2 regions of the Rhizobium sp. PRIMUS64 genome follow, and region 1 is predicted to be linked to the other one. Evidence: riboswitches for the same ligand, from Rfam matches in the RefSeq annotation. Region 1 holds a riboswitch; the other holds the start of a gene.
The links. Region 1 has a riboswitch for ZMP and ZTP ahead of MOV76_RS25130 (GNAT family N-acetyltransferase). Riboswitches for the same ligand answer to the same signal wherever they lie in the genome.
Positions count from the first base shown of each region.

Region 2: linked by a shared signal. The riboswitch ahead of MOV76_RS24160 (folylpolyglutamate synthase/dihydrofolate synthase family protein) and the one ahead of MOV76_RS25130 (GNAT family N-acetyltransferase) in region 1 are both predicted to bind ZMP and ZTP.

Region 1 covers NZ_JALBGX010000076.1:11,121-20,200, reverse strand. Annotated here, with positions in the region: gene MOV76_RS25170 (AAA family ATPase) at 1-418, shown strand, start outside; gene MOV76_RS25165 (hypothetical protein) at 904-1,137, shown strand; partial or broken gene MOV76_RS25160 (SOS response-associated peptidase) at 1,689-1,847, opposite strand; gene MOV76_RS25155 (VOC family protein) at 1,940-2,377, opposite strand; partial or broken gene MOV76_RS25150 (transposase) at 2,472-2,747, opposite strand; gene tnpB (IS66 family insertion sequence element accessory protein TnpB) at 2,817-3,170, opposite strand; gene MOV76_RS40140 (hypothetical protein) at 3,167-3,391, opposite strand; partial or broken gene MOV76_RS40135 (IS66 family insertion sequence element accessory protein TnpB) at 3,430-3,558, opposite strand; ZMP/ZTP riboswitch at 3,782-3,864, shown strand; gene MOV76_RS25130 (GNAT family N-acetyltransferase) at 3,885-4,385, shown strand; gene MOV76_RS25125 (phosphotransferase) at 4,723-5,223, shown strand; gene MOV76_RS25120 (hypothetical protein) at 5,400-5,996, shown strand; gene MOV76_RS25115 (hypothetical protein) at 6,081-6,596, opposite strand; gene MOV76_RS25110 (hypothetical protein) at 6,949-7,779, shown strand; gene MOV76_RS25105 (hypothetical protein) at 7,974-8,186, shown strand; gene MOV76_RS25100 (hypothetical protein) at 8,231-8,773, opposite strand; gene MOV76_RS25095 (hypothetical protein) at 8,893-9,048, opposite strand.
Region 2 covers NZ_JALBGX010000070.1:5,989-15,068, forward strand. Annotated here, with positions in the region: gene MOV76_RS24130 (TetR/AcrR family transcriptional regulator) at 1-119, opposite strand, end outside; gene MOV76_RS24135 (PspA/IM30 family protein) at 231-917, shown strand; gene MOV76_RS24140 (YiaA/YiaB family inner membrane protein) at 967-1,248, shown strand; gene MOV76_RS24145 (acyl-[ACP]--phospholipid O-acyltransferase) at 1,342-4,737, shown strand; gene MOV76_RS24150 (hypothetical protein) at 5,245-5,652, opposite strand; tRNA gene MOV76_RS24155 (tRNA-Pro) at 5,914-5,990, shown strand; ZMP/ZTP riboswitch at 6,248-6,325, shown strand; gene MOV76_RS24160 (folylpolyglutamate synthase/dihydrofolate synthase family protein) at 6,347-7,645, shown strand; gene MOV76_RS24165 (hypothetical protein) at 7,664-9,080, opposite strand, start outside.

The DNA of each region.
Region 1 (9,080 bases):
AGAGTTCAAATCGCCAGAGTTCATCGAAGCAGTTGAGAAGATTGAAAGCGTCGCACACGACCTAATTTTGAAACTCCCGACGGAAGTTCCTGTCGTTATAACGACGGTGCTTGCTGGAAGCAGCGATTGGGGAGATGCCGAATGGAAACGCATTATGCGCCTCGGTGATGAGCGGGGGCCGTTGTTTGTCGTACACATCCACTGCGATCTTGAAGAGAACATCCGCCGCATCGAAGCAGCCGGGCGAGCCGCGAAAAGGAAGCCTCGCGAAGCTGAAATGGCAAGGAGAAACCACGCCCACGGTAAAATCCTTGCAGGCATCGACGAGGCCAACCTGCTGCAGCTTGATGTTACGGATATGTCCCCGACGGAAGCGGCGACCAAAATTGCAGAATGGGCCCAAAAATCTCGGCGGTAGTTGCTCCCCAAGGTATGCGTTCTGATGGAAGAAGAGGCTAAAACAGATCGGAGTCGCCGTGTTCACATTGATCGTTGACTACGCCGTCGCACCTGACGGTGGCTCGCTTGCCCTGTCTGTTGAGCGACTTGACGGACAAACGGAATGCTTCGTCATCAACCGCTCCTTGGGTTCTCGCGGGACGCCCGAATATAACGTAGTCAGATCGAACCTCCGTTCCCTCTCAGCAAAAGAATGCGAAGAAATCGCGAGGCATTTGGGAGGGCTTGCTACCGACGCGACTTCAATCGACCTAGTCACTGAGTTCATCAACACGCTAAAATTGCAGTCTTCGAAGGTTCTGCACGCTCGACTTTAGGACTATTAGTGGAGACCTCTGAGTATAAATATCGTAATTGGGTAACCGGTGTTCCGCTCCCACGTTGACGTCGCTGCCCAAATGAACTCAAACTCGATCTAAAAGAGTTGCGCGATATGGTGACCCGATGAATATCGCCCCTATTCGCTTCACCAAGATCGGCCGCGAACTCAGGCTCCTGAGGGCTGGGTATGAAGGGGGTGTGGTTCCTGAAGCTCGCGACGGCTGGTATTGGTGGTTACGCACGTCGGCAGGTCGGTTCGCGGGCTCAGCCGGAACCATTGAAGGAGCAAAAAGCTCCCTCGGCTTCGTGATCCACAAAATCGAGAATGGCGAAGACCCAACCTGGAGGCTGGTCTGACCATCGCTTAGGCTGCCGCATCTAAAAAACGACAGGCTAAATCCACCCCGCAGATCGCTGCGGCCTACCACGTCAACGAGACCGCCGTGCGCCGAGCTTACGGAATCATCCAGAACGTTTTTAGATCGCCTACGGTATATATCGGCTACGGCTTAGTGCCGCTGTTGGTCTACATGCGGGCTTTATCAAAGAGGGTACATGTCTAATTTGGCCGTCGCCTTGGCAATCGTCATTTCCTATTTAGATCGACGTTCCGCCACATCCACGAGGATGATGACATCCAGGTTTTGGAAGCTGTCGCGGCAGAGCTTCAGCAAACTCCGCCAGACGAAAAGAACGAGGTGGTCTCGGCTCTCGTTCGTATTGGCAGAGCCGATCTCATCGACGGGTTGGGTTTGAGGTAGATTCAATGACGAGCGCAACCGCTGTTCGGGTTTTCGGACGGTCTGTAGAATATTTGCGACATGGAAATTCCTCCGCGCCAGCTTGGTGATGACGTCGAAGCACCGGCTAAACGATCCCGGCAAGAGATCGCTTAACGACGCGCGGGCTCAGAGAAGGTTCGGCGGCGACACCGGCTCCCCCGACGAGGAGACAATGGTCGAACCATAGGGCTCCCGCGACGTCACCATAATCTGGTCGTTCGCCAGCGGCCGGGCCAGCGCTTTCGCCTCCTCCCAGGGTGCACTCATCCAGACAACAGTTTCTTCGTAAGCGGTGTCCCGCTTGCACCTTGACCGAGCTGCGTTTTGTATAGTGCCGAGTGCTGTAACGCGGATGGCAACCATGCAGCAATTGGCGGTCAGTGCTCGATTTGCTCAAGCTCAAGGACGTTTCCTTCTGGATCGCGTGCGTAAGCGATCAGGTATGGCTTCTCTGATGTCCCAAAATCCGTGATTTGGCCGATCTGCGCCCCACCAGCTTGGATGATCTTCGAAAGTGCGTCGCTAATGTCTTCCATCTGGAACGACAGGTGACCGAAGCCGGGTTCGTTAACTCTTGGCTGATGACGATGATGGGTAACCGTATGCTCGTGTATTTCCAGAAATGGGCGTTCAAGTTCGGGGAATTTGAGCCAGACCGTGTATATCTCAGAGTTCGGAAGGCCATTTCCTCGCGAAACGATTTCCCCGGACAACATCTTGGGTGCGCGAAGCAATTCGCATTTCATGACATTCACGTAGAACGCTGCGAGCGCTTCCGCATCGCGAGCCACCAAGTTGATGTGAGCAAGTTTCATGGCGTTCGTTATCCTCGTCCATGAGGCGACCATATCGATTGGTCGAGGGCAACGGAAGAAGTCGCCTTGTGGCCAACTGCAGCCCTGGCGCACATTTACTCGGCCGAGCGTCCGCCTCTTCTTCGGCGTGGATCGCGGCTATGGCCGTTTCCAGGTCTTCCAATGCCAGATCGAACTGGTCGGGATCGGTCTTCTCGGACTTGCGCCCGAAGGCTGCCTGTTTGAAGGCCGCCACCAGTCTCTCAAGCCGTTCGATCCGCTGATCCTTGCGGGCAATCTGGGCGTCTTTGCCTGCCTCGCGTGCCTGCGCCGCAATCAGCAGCGCCTTCAGGGCAGCAACATCATCGGGAAGATCGGCGGCGTCCAGCATAGCCAGAACCTACCAAATCCCACGCCGATTTGCCTTTGGAATTAGCCGTCCTGAGTCATCGTGCCGCAGCTATTCGATAGTCTCCGGCGTTCTCGTCCTGACGGAATGTACCCGCCGCCAATCAAGGCCCGCAAACAGGGCTTCGAACTGGGCATAGGGCAGTGTCATCAGTCCATCCTTGATGTCGGGGCAGGTGAAGCTGCGTTCTTCCAACCTCTTGTAGGCCAGTACGATACCAGAGCCATCCCAATAGATCAGCTTCAGCCGGTCTGCCTTACGAGACCGGAACACGAACACCGTTCCGGTGAACGGGTCCTTGTGCAGTTCGTTCTTCACCAGTGCTGCCATTCCGTCATGACCCTTGCGGAAGTCGACCGGCTTGGTCGCCACCATGATCCGCACGCGGTTCGATGGAAAGATCATGTCGTCACCGCCAGGGCACGCGCAATGGCCGCGATCCGGGCAGCAGACGCACCTTCCTCAAGACGGATGGTGACAGGGCCGACGACAATCTCGGCGCGGGAGACTGCTTTGGCAGTCGGCGGCTCCGGCGCGGGCGTCTCGACAACCATTGCCGTGAATTCGACTGTATCTTCCGGCTCAGGCAAAACCAGCTTGCCCTGCCGCGCCAGTGTGTTCGCCACGACGACAGGTGGTTCGCCTTCAACCCGTGGCGCTCCGCCACCTCGTTCACCGTCACCCCCGGATGCAAGCTTTCCGATACGATCCGCGCCTCTACCTCCTCAGGCCATTGACGATGAACCTCACGTCGACTCCGCCGCGTCGTGAGAACCTCCAATGTAGTCTCCATGGAGAAACTCCTTGTCGCTCGTCCATGGAACGTCGATCACAGATCAGGCGACAGCGGGCAATGTGGGAATAGAACACCGGTTGCGTAATTGGTGGAATTTTCTACATAAGCCGGAAATTTGCACGCGAAACGCGGCCAACGGTCGCTTCCTGGGCTCAAAGCGGACTCTGATTGGACCTGACTTACGCATGGATAGCGTTTGTTCTGGAAGATGATAGGCTGACACTTCCTGTGTTACTGGCGACAAGAGATGGTTCACCATCGGGAAGCATAGGAAATCAACCGCCGCTCGCCTGGGCACCATTCAAACTCTGAAGAGGTGTCCTATGCTCCATATCGAAATCCGAAAAGCCGACGAAACGGAAGCCATAAAGATATCAGAAGTCCTGCAATCCGTGGCCATGTGGTTAGAAACCGAGGGCCCGGGAAAGCTGTGGCCAGCCGCCAGTTTTGATCTATCCGAGATCACGCAAAAAATTCACGCGGCAGAAGTGGTCGTGCTCAAAGCTGACGGTGAAATCGCTGCATGTATGTATGTTGAGCAGAGTGACGGTGCGTTTTGGCCGGAAGCTGATCCCGGAGAAGCGCTCTATCTTCACAAGCTTGCCGTGGCCCGCTCCTTCGGGGGGCTTGGCTTATCGCGCATGATGCTGGATTGGGCAGCTCAATACGCCAAATGCGCCGGTTACCAGTTCCTGCGCCTCGACTGCACTCCTAGACCCAAACTTGTTCAAATCTACATCAATGCCGGTTTCAGCCGCGTAGGTGAGGATACTGTCATCGCAGGCTTCTTGGTCGCTCGTTTGCAAAGAACCTTGAGCCGTTAAGTGGGTCAGGCGATAGACGCGAGAGCGAAGGAATTTGGGGCGATAGTGGCACCATCGGTCCCTGGTAGTCACCATCGCCATAGACAAGGAGCTGATGGCCTTCTTCGCGTTCTGCGTGACTGGAAGGTGCAAGCGATCTTCACTGCAGCCAACAGCCGCTCCCAGTCTTCGCGGGACCTACACGATCTTACCAAGGGTATTGGCCTTCGCAGCGGCACCGCCGAGAATCCCGGCAGCGCTGCACATCATTGAGGTCTTTGGTTCGGTGGCAGCGCGGCCATGACAGCGTGCCGAATGGCTGGCAGTGTCGTTCCTCCCTGGGAGGGTTCCCTCGGATTTGGACCACTTCGATGATGAACAACTCTCGGCCGCTGCAGCATTGTTGCGGCGCTTTCACGATACAACAGCAAGCCTGGTCAGCGACGAAGACGGTGGGACCGAAGTTATGTGCCACAATGATTGGGGACCGACCAACGCCGTGTTCGTTGACGGCTTGCCCACGGGCTTCATCGACTTCGACACTATGGCACCCGGTCTTCGCCTCTGGGATTTGGGTTACTCGGCCTTCACCTGGCTCGACCTCGGCAATCCGGACTATACTGGCGACGAACAAATTCGGCGGCTGTTTGTTTTTGCCAACGGATATGGATTGAAGCAGTGCTCCGCTGCTGCAATCGCTACCTATGCTTTAGCGCGACAGACGGCGCTGGCGGTATCGGGAAAAACACAAGGTAATGCCGATATGGCGGCCTGGGCGGAATCGGCGGCAGCGTGGACCGTCCTTAACGTGACCGAGCGATTGGCACCCACCGGCTACGGACTGGTAGCGCGGGCCTAACCCGCTTCCGGCACTTCTAAACCACCAGCTGCGCTCTATCTGAAGATTTCCTTCTGGAAATGGCTCCGTAAATGCATGGCAAACGCCACCGGCCGTGGAGCGCTGGCAATTCGCCAAGAGCAGTCATCAACTGCGAATATTAGTGACCAATTGATCGCGATACTGGAGGTCAGAGGATGCAGCAACACCACTTGGGGATTTTGATTGGTGGCAGTTCGCATGTTGGAAAATCCACACTGGCAAAGAGCTTGGCTGTCTCGCTCGGTAGGGAACTCATTTCCACAGACAAATTGGGCCGCCACCCCGGTAGACCGTGGCCGTTGCTCCGTCCCCAGGTAGCTGAATATTATTCACGTCTCTCCGATGATACCGTGCACTGGTTTTTGAAGGTTCATCACGAGAATATGTGGCCGTACATATGTTGGATCATCGAAAATCAGAGGCAGCTTTTGAAGCCCTTCATACTTGAAGGGTCAGCACTGCGGCCAGAATATATGACGAAACTCGATCCAAGCCTCGTCAGAACCGTGTTTCTGTACGCAGAAGACGACTTCTTACGTGCCCGTATGATGGAAGAAGCTGGCTACAAGGACGCCACTCAATCGGCAGCTTTGATCATCGAGAAATTTGTCGAGCGTTCGATCCGCGACAAGAGGGAAATGCTAGAGGCAGCGCGAGAGGCCAAACTTCAGTGTGTTGATGTAGCTTACCCGGAAGCCCTTGAAGCTTTGGCCAAGGAACTCGTTACCGGCTACTATGTGGCCAATGAGTGATGACTTCTTCAAGGTGATAGCGGAAGATCACCTTGGTTGGAAAGCGCCGACGGCAGCCGTTGAAGCCTGTGACGCCGTCGCCTCTCACGTTTCTTTCACGTCAACAAAAACATCACCATTAATTAGGCCAGCTCTTACCGTAGCTGCGAACCGATATGTCTCTTTCGCAATATGCTCAATGGCGGAACTGTCGCCTGCTCTCGCGGCCACACCCTGTGTAGAGTTCCAAACTTTTTCAAGCTGTGCACTGATGCCGCTAGTATACGCCAGCAATGGATCATCAGAATACACAGAAATCTGCATTTTGTTCGCCAACTCCTGATCAACAGGAAGCATAAGTGTGTTTCTTAGCTCATTAAAATCAAAGAGGCCTCTGTCGACGAGCAAGGCAATCATCGGATGGCTCGAAAATTGTAAAGGGATAACGTGAAAAAGTTTGAACGCGCCAGATTCGCTGAGAGCTTCGATGTCAATTGCCTTGATTGCCTTAGCGGACGAGCGCTGACCGCTACGTAACGCGGTAATTTTCCGCGCTATACTGAATGCCGCGATGCCAACCAAAGATGTGAATGTAATCAATGTGCCAGACGAAATATTCATGTGCGATTTCTCTATTTGCAATCGAAGAACCGAAAATGGGTTGAAAGGCGTTGTTTAGCGTCGAGGAGTTTGGCACCCGGTCGATGTACACGATCTAAAGAAAGTAATTTCTCATCGACTCGTTACAGATCGCTTTATTTTCAATCCAAAATTGCTGCCGATTTTGCCTTTTTTCGAGAAGCCGGTGACTGCTTCGAGCCGAAAAGAGATGAGTTCACACGGTTTGCCGTGGGCTATCGAGATTGAGGAGGGCCTGTCGAAAAAGACCTTTCTGGTTCGTCGTCGGGGCTCTAAAACCATTGCCTATGGGAGGTCGAGGCGATAGCAATTATCTGATGTTATGGGGATGTGCATGCCAATCCACTTCAATTTGCGGTCAACCTTCTACTTAATTAGTGCAGTCTTTTTTCTATCCATGATTGCGACCGTTCCGGCGGACGCAGGCCAGAAGCCACTCGAAGATCGGCCGATGGATTTTGCTCTGGTTCATGATGGCAACTGCAAGGAAACTTGTATCCAATGGATATCTGCCGAAGGCGCGATAACTTCTGACACGCCGAAACGGTTTAAGACCCTTCTCAGGAGCCTCAAAGGCCGGAAATTTCCTGTTGTGTTTCAGTCTAACGGCGGCGGCGTGGACGCCGCGCTTTCAATTGGGCGTATGATCCGAGCGGCCGGTCTCGAAACCGCAATCGGTAGGACCCGGCTAAACGACTGCCCTATGCTTGAGCCGCGCTGCCCACAAAAGATCGTCAGGAATGGCTGGTCCGTAGGCGAAGTTCACGCTGGAGGGGCCTACTGTTTCTCAGCCTGCCCACTTGCCCTAGCTGGCGGCAAGGTCCGCGCTGCGGGTGTTACTTCCGATATCGGCCTTCATCAGATAACGAACGGCCGCAAAAACTCCGGTTATGGGACGGCAGGGCGAAGAAACCTGGACGCAATTTCGACGAGGTCTGATCTCGTGTTGAAGCGGATGCTTTCTAGCTATCTCGACGAAATGGGAGTCAGCCGAGACGATGTTTTCGCTATGATGGGACTGGCGACGCCTGACGGCCTTTATCGCGTCCAAAACGCTGAAGCACTGAGATCAGGCGTAATTACGAAAGTCTTCTCGGATACCGAGGAACCCGGCTATGTAAGTCATGCAGCCGATCCCCAGGCATCCGAAGTCGTCGTGGAGTGAGACGCTTCGATGGAACCGGCTTCGGGACGACGAGTTGGAGGCGCTCATCTATCGACTCGTGCTGCCCGCAGGCAACGCAGCCTTTAGAAACGCCGCCGGTATCGGCTGAGCATTCTGACAATCTGTCCAGGAATTTGAAGCATTAGGGTTCGAGATTATACTGGGGCAAACGGACCCAATCGGAGCTTATCGCCATGACCAACGAGAAAACCACGGCCGTAAGTCGCGTGATCTCGTTCATCAAAATCGTGGGGACGGTGTCGATCATCGTCGCTGCGACCGCAATTGGCGCTCTCATCGGTTGGGAGAATCATGGGCTGGTTGGAGCTATGGCTCTCGGCTTCGTTGGCCTCGTCGCGGGCGGTTTTCTCAGTTCGCCTGCGTTTCTATTGCAGGTCTTACCTTGATCAAGGCAGCACGACAGCTCCGGTCGGCAAGAAAGTGGCCCCCTTCATCCCCGTTGTGAGCTTTCGAAATAGCGATTTACGATGTCCTTGACTTCGCTTGAACTGAATCCTGGAACCCATCTGTGCGGAATCGCGACGGTCCTTTCAAGAGGCTGCCGCTTGCGCAACTGTTCGAGTATCTCAGGATCAGCGTCCTTGCGCACGGTCAGATAGATCAGCCCCGCCCGGCCGGTCTGAGGAATATCAACGCGTTCGATCATTGACCAAGGGATGAGCTTTGGCAGCTTTTGACCGGTGATGCCGTCGGGACCGATCATCATTAAGGGTTTCGTGAAGTCCACCTGCCGCGCCTTTACCGCAACATAGACGATGACGGAGAGGAACAGGATCGCGAACAAGCCCTCTCCGACACCACTGGTGGGTCTGCTCATTTCGACCTGCCCAAGGGCGATGAGTGAGAGGTAGACGAAAAAGAGAGCCATGACGCCAATGAACATGAAGAGTATTCTGACGCTTCCGCGCAAGACGAGAATCGGCTGCGTAGTACCTTGGTCGCGTTCGGGGGTTGAGCTGATTGCCTCAGACATCGGTTAAATTAGCTCCTTCATGTGAGGGGTGCCGCTACGGACTGTGTGAAATAATCCGGTATTTGGTATCGAATTCACCATTCTATGCACCGCTGTGCCGGAGGCGCGAATGCCGGACATCAATTGTCGAACATTTGAAACAGCACGAGAGTGATGAGCATGATCACGACCGCGACAACTGTGCGCTCCACCCAACGCATGAACACTGATTTCGAGGAATTGCCCGATATTAGATTGCTCAGGATGTCTCCAAGGAAGAGGAGCAAACTATCCATTCATCATTTTCTCCTGTAACCAGTTCCCAATC
Region 2 (9,080 bases), on a different contig from region 1:
TCCTGGGTGATGTCGCGGGCGCGGAGATTCGTCAGCCCGTCGCGGGCGATCCGCTCGCGCGCCGCCTCGATCAGCCGGGCCTTCAGGTCTTCGCGTTTTTCTTCTCGTCTGCCGGCCATTCACCATTCCACTTCGATTTTTTGAACGTCGTTCAAAATTTATCTTGAACGACGTTCACGATTCTGGCATAACACCTCTCGTGAACAACGTTCATAAACCGGAGGAAGGAAATGTTCAAACTGATTTCCATTTTGTTGCGGGGCAGGGCGCATGATGCCGAACAGGCCTTCGCCGACCGCAACGCCGTGCCGCTGCTTGCCCAGCAGATCCGCGATGCCGCCCAATCGATCCAGTCTGCCCGCCGCAGCGTCGCGGTCGCCATCGCCCAGAACGAGCAGGAGAGGGTGCAGCATGCAGCGATCGTCGCCCGCATCGCCGATCTGGAAAACCGCGCCTCCGCCGCCTTGGCAAAGGGCAATGAGGCCCTGGCCCGCGAGGCGGCCGAGGCGATCGCCTATCTCGAAGCCGAGCGCGATGCATCCGAGAAGGCGCAAGGTCAGTTCACCAGCTCCATCGACAAGCTGAAGGCGATCGTCCGCGCCTCGGAGGCCCGGCTGCAGGAGCTGCAGCGCGGTGAGCGGCTGGCGCGCGCCACGCAGGAGGCGCAGAAGCTCGATGTCGTCGTTGCCGGTCCGGGCTTTGCGACGCTCGACGATGCCGAGGAGACCCTGGCCCGGCTTCGCCTGCGCCAGAGCCAGAATGAGCTGACGGCCGCAGCCCTGAAGGACATGGAAGGCGCCATCCGCCCGGCCGGCATCATCGAAAAGCTTGCCAATGCCGGCTTCGGGGCGCCGCTGCGCTCATCCGCCGATGATGTGCTGGCGCGGCTGAAGAGCCGCATCACGCCTGCCGCCTGAAATCGCATCCATCCAACCATTCATCCATCGAACCATAGGGACCACTGATATGAACGACAGTTTCCAGAAACATTCCTCAAGCTGGGTCAGCTTCTCCTACATCTCCTTCGGCTCGGCCGCCTTCATGCTGGCGCTTGGCCTCTACATGATGCCGCTCGATCTCTGGGGCAAAGGCTATCTCGCCATGGGCATCCTGATGCTGGTGCAGACCACGGTGAATATCACCAAGACGCTGCGCGACAATGCCGAATCCGAGAAGCTGATCCGCAAGGTCGAGGATGCCCGCACCGAGAAACTGCTGGTCAAGTTCAATCGTAACGATGAAGATTAATCTTCGTTAACCGCACTGCAGAGTTGTTACCGCACTCAACTATTGCGTAACAACTCTGTGGCCTTCTCTGCCTGCCGAAAGAGGAACGAGCCCGTGCAACACAATCTGATGACATCAAGGAAATTCGCGCCGCTGTTCTGGACCCAGTTCCTCACGGCCTTCAACGACAATTTTCTGAAGAACACCCTGGTGTTCCTCATTCTCTTCAAAATGTCGGCGAGCGAGGGGGCCGCCCTGGTGACGCTGGCCGGCGTCATCCTCATCGTGCCCTTCCTGCTGCTCTCGGCGCTCGGCGGCGAGCTCGCCGACAAGCACGACAAGGCCAAGATTGCCGAGCTTTTGAAACGCTGCGAGATCGCCATCGCCGGGCTTGCCGTCGTCGGTCTGGCATTCTCTTCCATCTTTGTGCTGATGGCGGCGCTGTTCGGCTTCGGCGTCGTCTCGGCGCTGTTCGGGCCGATCAAATACGGCATCCTGCCCGATCATCTCGAACGCCGCGACCTGCCGAAGGCCAATGCCTGGATCGAGGGCGGCACCTTCATCGCCATCCTCGCCGGCACGATCATCGCCGCCTTCGCCTTCTCCGGCGGTGACAATGTGCTGATCTTCGGCACGATGATGATGGGGCTGTCGGTGCTTTGCTGGCTGGCCAGCCGGATGATCCCGCCGACCGGCTCCAAGGCGCCGGATCTGGAGATCGACCGCAATGTCATCCGCTCCAGCTACACCCTCGTCATGGAAATCCGCGCCGATAAGCGCCTGTGGCGTTCGGCGCTGATGAACTGCTGGTTCTGGCTGGTCGGCGCCTTCGTACTGTCAATCCTGCCGACCATGGTCACCGAGCTGCTCGGCGGCTCCGAGCTCGTCGTCCCGGCCTATCTCACCGTCTTTGCTATTGCCGTCGCCGTCGGTTCGGCGATTGCCGCCTGGATGTCCTCCGGCCGCATCGTGCTGCTGCCGGCCCCTGTCGGCACGGCGCTGCTCGGCCTCTTCAGCCTCGATCTCGCCTGGAACCTCTGGGGCCTGGCTTCGGTGAGCCACGCGACGACGATCGGCACCTTCTTTGCCGGTGAAAATACCATCCGTGTCGCCATCGATCTCGCCGGCATGGCCATATCAGGCGCCTTCATCGCGGTGCCGACCTTCGCCGCCCTGCAGACCTGGGCGCATGAAGATCGCCGCGCCCGCGTCATCGGCGCCGCCAATGTGCTGTCGGCGCTGTTCATCACTGTCGGCCTCGGCCTCGTTGCCGCCGTCCAGGCGCTCGGCGCCTCCATTCCGCAGATCCTGATCGGCCTCGGCATCATCAATTTCGCCGTCGCCTGGCTGATGCTGAAGACGCTGCCGACCAATCCCTTCCGCGATTTCATCTCGATCCTGTTCCGCGCCTTCATGCGCCTCGAGGTCGAAGGCCTTGAGAATATCAAGAAGGCCGGCCGCGCGCCGATCATCGCCCTCAACCATGTCAGCCTGCTCGATGGCGCGCTCGCGCTCGCCATCACCGAGGAAGAGCCGACCTTTGCCGTCGATTACAAGATCGCCCAGGCCTGGTGGGTGCGCCCCTTCCTGAAGATGTGCAAATTCCTGCCGCTCGACCCGACAAAGCCGATGGCGACGCGCTCGCTGATCAAGGTGGTGCAGGACGGCAACCCGATCGGCATCTTCCCCGAGGGCCGCCTGACGGTGACCGGCACGCTGATGAAGGTCTATGATGGCGCCGCCATGGTTGCCGACAAGACTGGCTCGATGGTCGTGCCGGTGAAGATCGACGGGCTGGAGAAGAGCTATCTCTCCTATCTCGATAATGGCAAGATCCGCCGCCGGCTGTTCCCCAAGGTCAAGGTCACCATTCTCGAGCCGGTGAAGCTGGAAGTGCCGCCGGAGCTGAAGGGCCGCAAACGCCGCACGGCGGCAGGCGCCGCGCTTTATCAGGTGATGTCGAACCTGCTGTTCCAGACCGCCGATACCTCGTCGACCGTGCTCGATCGCGTCATCCGGGCCGGCCATGAATTCGGCATGGGCAAGCTCGCCGTCGAAGATCCGGTCACCGGCCGGCTGACCTATGGCAAGCTGCTCACAGGGGCTGCCGTGCTCGGCGCCAAATTCCGCGCCCGCTTCCCGGAAACCAACCTCGGCGTCATGCTGCCGAATGCCAATGGCGCCGCCGCCACCCTTCTCGGCGTCATGACGGCGGGCAAGGTGCCGGCGATGCTGAACTTCACCGCCGGTGCTGCCAATATCCTCTCCGCCTGCAAGGCCGCCGAAGTCAAACATGTGCTGACCTCGCGCGCCTTCGTCACCCAGGCGAAGCTCGGTGCCGTGATCGAGGAGATGGAAAAGCAGGTGACGATCGTCTGGCTCGATGATCTCAGGGCCGAAATCTCACTCAAGGACAAGATCCTGGGTTATCTCCGCAAGGCGCGGCCGCTGGTCAAACGCCAACCGGATGATCCGGCCGTCATTCTCTTCACCTCCGGCTCCGAGGGCACGCCGAAGGGCGTGGTGCTCACCCACCGCAACATCCTGTCGAACGCCGCCCAGGCCGCCGCCCGCATCGATTTCCACAGCGGCGACAAGGTGTTCAACATCCTGCCGGTGTTCCATTCCTTCGGGCTGACGGCCGGCACGGTGCTGCCGCTGATATCGGGCGTGCCAGTCTATTTCTATCCGTCGCCGCTGCATTACCGCATCGTGCCGGAACTGATCTATGTCTCCAACGCCACGATCATCTTCGGCACCGATACCTTCCTCAATGGCTACAGCAGGACGGCGCATCCCTACGATTTCCGCTCGATCCGCTACATCTTCTCCGGCGCCGAGCCGGTGAAGGCCTCGACCCGCCAGACCTATATGGAAAAATTCGGCCTGCGCATCCTGGAAGGTTACGGCGTCACCGAGACAGCACCGGTGATTTCCATCAACACGCCGATGTACAACAAGTCGGGCACCGTCGGCAAAATCCTGCCGGGCATGGAATGGAAGCTCGAACCGGTGCCCGGCATCGAGGAGGGCGGCCGGCTGCATGTGCGCGGCGCCAATGTCATGGCCGGTTACCTCCGCGCCGAAAAGCCCGGCGTGCTCGAGCCGCTGATCGACGGCTGGCACGATACCGGCGACATCGTCACCATCGACGAGGATGGCTTCGTCAAGATCCGCGGCCGCGCCAAACGCTTCGCCAAGATCGGCGGCGAAATGATCTCGCTCGCCGCCGTCGAGACGCTGGCCGCCGAACTCTGGCCGGGCGCCCTCTCGGTCGTCTCCTCGCTGCCCGACGCCAAGAAGGGCGAACGCCTGGTGCTGCTCACCGACGCCCCCACCGCCACCCGCGCCGAATTCCTCGCCTTCGCCAAATCCAAGGGCGCCATGGACATGATGGTGCCGGCCGAAGTCAATATCGGCAAGGTGCCGGTGCTCGGTTCCGGCAAGGTGGACTTCGTCGCGGCGCGGAAGCTGGCGGAAACGGCGGCGCAGGGGGTGGAGGCGGCGTGAGCGGCGAGTTTTTCAGCCGCTAGCCTGACTGAAAGTGCTTCGATCCCTGCCGGTCGAACGGCAGCAAGACGATGACCTGCAAAAACAAAACAGGCGGCACCCGGCCGCCTCAGTTTGCCGACAACCTCGCTCTCCACTCGGCGTCATCCTCGGCCCTGTGCCGAGGATCTGCTACGTATCAACCGGCAGTAGACGCCCGGGACAAGCCCGAGCATGACGAAAGAGGAGTTGGCGGGACGATGCGAAGTCTGGTGAGAGCGCCACTCCCAATCTCCGTCATTCCCTTCCTCTGGCAAAGCCCGTGGAAGGGAATGACGGAGGAGAGGTGGGGCAGGACGCAACAGGCAGCCTTGGCGCGAACCTGATAGCACAGCCTCGTCCCGGGCATCTGCAGCCAGTGCAGCAGATCCTCGGCACAAAGCCGAGGATGACGCCGAGTAAGGAGCGAAGTCTGTCAACAAACAGGCGGCACCCGGCCGCCTGTACGCATTTCAAACAAACCGTCCGTTACTTCTGTTCGGGCGCCAAAAACTCTGCGCAATAGGACGGGCCGTCGACGCCCGGGATGTCGGCGACGGTGCGGATGTCGCGGATGGTGTAATCGGAGCTGGTGGTGATTTCGGCCTGGCAGCGCAGATAGGCGGTGCGGGCGGAGGAAATCTGCTTGCCGCGCTTGCCGTCGGCGCCTTCGGCATATTTCGCCGGAATGCGCACGGTCTTGTAGCCGCCGCGCCAGGTATAGATGGTGGTCGAGCCTTGCTCGCTGTCGCTGATCGGCGGGCCGTAGGCAGCAAAGAAGATGCCGGCCGATTTGCCCACCCAGCGGGCCTCGATCGGATTGCCGGCGGAAGGAATGGTCGTGCATCCGGCAAGCGCAATGGCAAGCCCGGCCGCGGTCATGGTGCGGAAATTCATCGTGTCGTCCCTGATCTCAAGCGCAGTGGCTGCGAAGCCGCCGTCGCAGCGGTTTCGCCTGTCCCGTCTGCCCTTTAGCGCGGAACCTGGCAAAAGAAAATTGCCCCTTTGACACTTCCGTTCGATTTGCGAGAGGTGTGGCTTTTTGCTGCCGCCGCGTGACCCCAGACCTGTCACGTCACCGTCAAAAATTCCCCCGGCTTTTTGGAATTTGGTGCTTGTGCAACCAGATAGGCTGTTCTATAGAAGCGCCGCTGGTCACGGAGTGTAGCGCAGTCTGGTAGCGCACCACGTTCGGGACGTGGGGGTCGAGTGTTCGAATCACTCCACTCCGACCAGCTAGAAACCCCGCTCCGGCGGGGTTTTTCGTTTCTGCTGATCTCAGCCGAAATTCCCCCGGGGGATTTCACCGGAGCGAGTTCAACCGGCCGAAAACCCATCCTTCCCCTGGTTATAATTTTTCTGCAGGAAAGTTATAACCGAGGCGCGGCTGGCGGGAGGATCCCAGGTCTTGAGCGGCGTCTCCATCCAGATGCCCGCAATTGTGCTTCACACCAGCGCCGCTCTGGATTTCGGAATCATCTATGCTAGCATCGAAGGCCTGCGTGACTGGCGATGAAGGTGGATACCACCGGGGAGCGCAGGAGTTTGGCCGCTCGCCTGGGCATCTGGATCATGTTTGAGAAGGTGCCCCATGTCGTCCCACATCGAAAGTGAACGGCTTTCGAATTCCCTAGCCGAACTTGATCAACTCACGAATTGGGAACGCCGGCCGCGCGGCGATATGCGGGTCGATTTGGAGCCGATGCGCGATCTCGCTCGTCGGCTTGGCGATCCCCAGAACAGCTTCCGTATCGTCCATGTGGCCGGCTCCAAGGGCAAAGGCTCGACTTGCGCCCTGATCGAGGCGGGTCTTGCGCGGGCGGGGTTCTCCGTCGGGCGATATGCCTCGCCGCATGTCATGCATATCACCGAGCGGGTCAGCATTGATGGCCGCCCGGTCGGCGAGGAGCGCCTGGCGGATGCGCTCGGCGCGGCGCTGGCGGCGTTCAAAGACGCAAGGCGGGAGGCGACGGGCGGGCAGGGAGCGACCTGGTTCGATATTCTGACGGTTTCGGCCTTTCTGATCTTCAGGTCGGAAAGGGTGGAGTGGGCCGTTCTCGAAACCGGACTTGGGGGGCGGTGGGACTCCACCAATATCGTTCAAAGCGATGTCGCCGTTATCACCAATATCGATCTTGAGCACACCGAAATCCTCGGCAAAACCCGCGCGGCCATTGCCTTCGAGAAGGCAGGAATCATAAAGCGCGGCGCTGCGGTCGTCACACTCCTGCCGGAGGCGGACGAGGCAGGCGCCGTCGTATCCGCCCGGGCAGCAGAACTCGGCTGTGCCGTGCGACGCCCCACGGTGCCGGCCGACGCAACCATCGAGCAGCGGAATGTTGCCGTGGCGGGCACGGTTCTGGATGTGCTCGGGAAAATGGGCGTCATGACAAAGGGCGCAAGCGCGATGTCGGAGCCGCTTGGAGAACAGCTCCTCGATCCCTCAACGATCGAATCTGCCCGCCTGCCGGGACGGCTCGAAAAAATCGCCGTCAACACCAGCCACGGCGACAATGCCAAGGTCAACGTGGTGCTGGACGGAGCGCATGTTCCCTTCAACCTTGCTGCGGTTCTGAGTGACCTCTCGCAAGAAGAAAAATACCGCGCTCCTTGCATTGCCGTCGTGTCAATCGCGGACGACAAGGACGCAGCAGGCTTGCTGTCGACGATGACGCGCCACGATATATCGATCATCTTCACCACCGTCGGCGCCAGATCGCGTTCGCCGGAACAGCTGAAGACGATTGCCGACACCCTCGGGCTGCTGAGCATCGTCATGATAGACCCGCTCGAAGCCTATCAAGAAGCGCTGGCAGGCGCCACGGAATCAGGCGCTTGGGTTCTCGTCACTGGATCGCTCTATCTCGTCGGCATCATCCGTGCGGCATGAGCTTGACCGGCTGCGGTCTTAGCCGCCGACTGTGATCTCACCATCCGCAACACGTTTGACAAATATCTTCAAACCTTCATGCCTGAGTTTCTTCCAGCCGCCGTCGGAAACCATTGATTTGGCCAGATCGGCAAACCCCGTGGTGAGGTAGGGAACCTGCGATGCCGGTCGCTTGCCGAGCGCTTGAATCAGGCAGTCGGTTCTTGGCGGGGACGAGAACGTGTTTCCTGAATGGTTCATACGGATCTCCACATGATCTGTGCCGTCTGGAAACCGGATCGTCCCATAGCCGCATTTGGCCGCCGCATTCACTTCGGCCTTGGAGAGATTGTCTTGCAGAACAAATGACAGCTGGCTGAAACTGTTGTCAGTGTAGTCGAACTGACCCAGTATGATGAAGTCCAGCTCGTTCTGTCCCTTCCTGGCGCCTTTGATCTTGCCGAAGAAGTTGGAATTCACCTTGGTGTCTTTGCCCGTCTTCATGGCAAGCATTTCGCCGAGCTTGATATAGGTCCTCGGTTTGGACGAAAGGTTTTCGGTACCAGCCGCGGCGTTGCCTGACGGCAGACTTGCGGTCTCCGGCTTGGCATAGGCGTCAGCGAAGGCTTGCAGCGTCGTGAGGTTGAGCGCTTGGGGAAGCGAACCGCTCTCGAACTTGCGGCAGGAGAGCGCGGCTTGCCGTGTTACCTTGTCAGGCTTGCCCTCGAGATTCCCTGGCTTGCAGCCCAAATCACTCAGTTGCTGCTGCAACGTCTTGAGCAAAGCGGCTTGTTCGGCGGAATAATTGCTGACACCGCGGGTCACACTGACATTGCGGACATCGATGCCGATACCGTCCGGCTGCACCACGTCAAACTGGGACGTATGATGGTCATAGCTCTTCCAGTCACCGCCCCAACCCATCATCACCGGGCCGAGAATGAAGTTGAATGATTTCGGGTCGCGGTTTGATTGCGGCTCGCACTCGTTCGATTCCCAGCAATGCGGAGCTTGATTGGTTGCTTCGCCTTCGGCGGCGTAGATCACCTTGTTGTCGCAGCTTGCCGTAACCCATCCGCTCTCATCGTTTGCCCATCGGATTTTCAGCGAGAATGTCGCCCATTTGCCGAAATCTTGCGGTTTTTGGCACTGGCGGGCGAGAAAGTTCACGCCGTTGCGCGTGTCGGCTTTCAGCATGTAGATGAAATTGTGGATTGCCGGTCCTTCCCAGGACGCCAAGCGCAAATGGCTGTCCCAGCCATCGGGATAAAAGCCATTGGCGGAGTTGTTGTGCCAGCCTTTGTAGGCAAAGGTCGGATCGAGCCGGAAATCAAACTTGTATTCGACGCTTTCGCCAACCCTCATGTCTCGCGTATAGCGAATTGTCGAGCGGACGTTGCCATTGCGGCAATCATTTTCGCCGCGTCCATCGCCATAGTCGACATTGGAACACTGA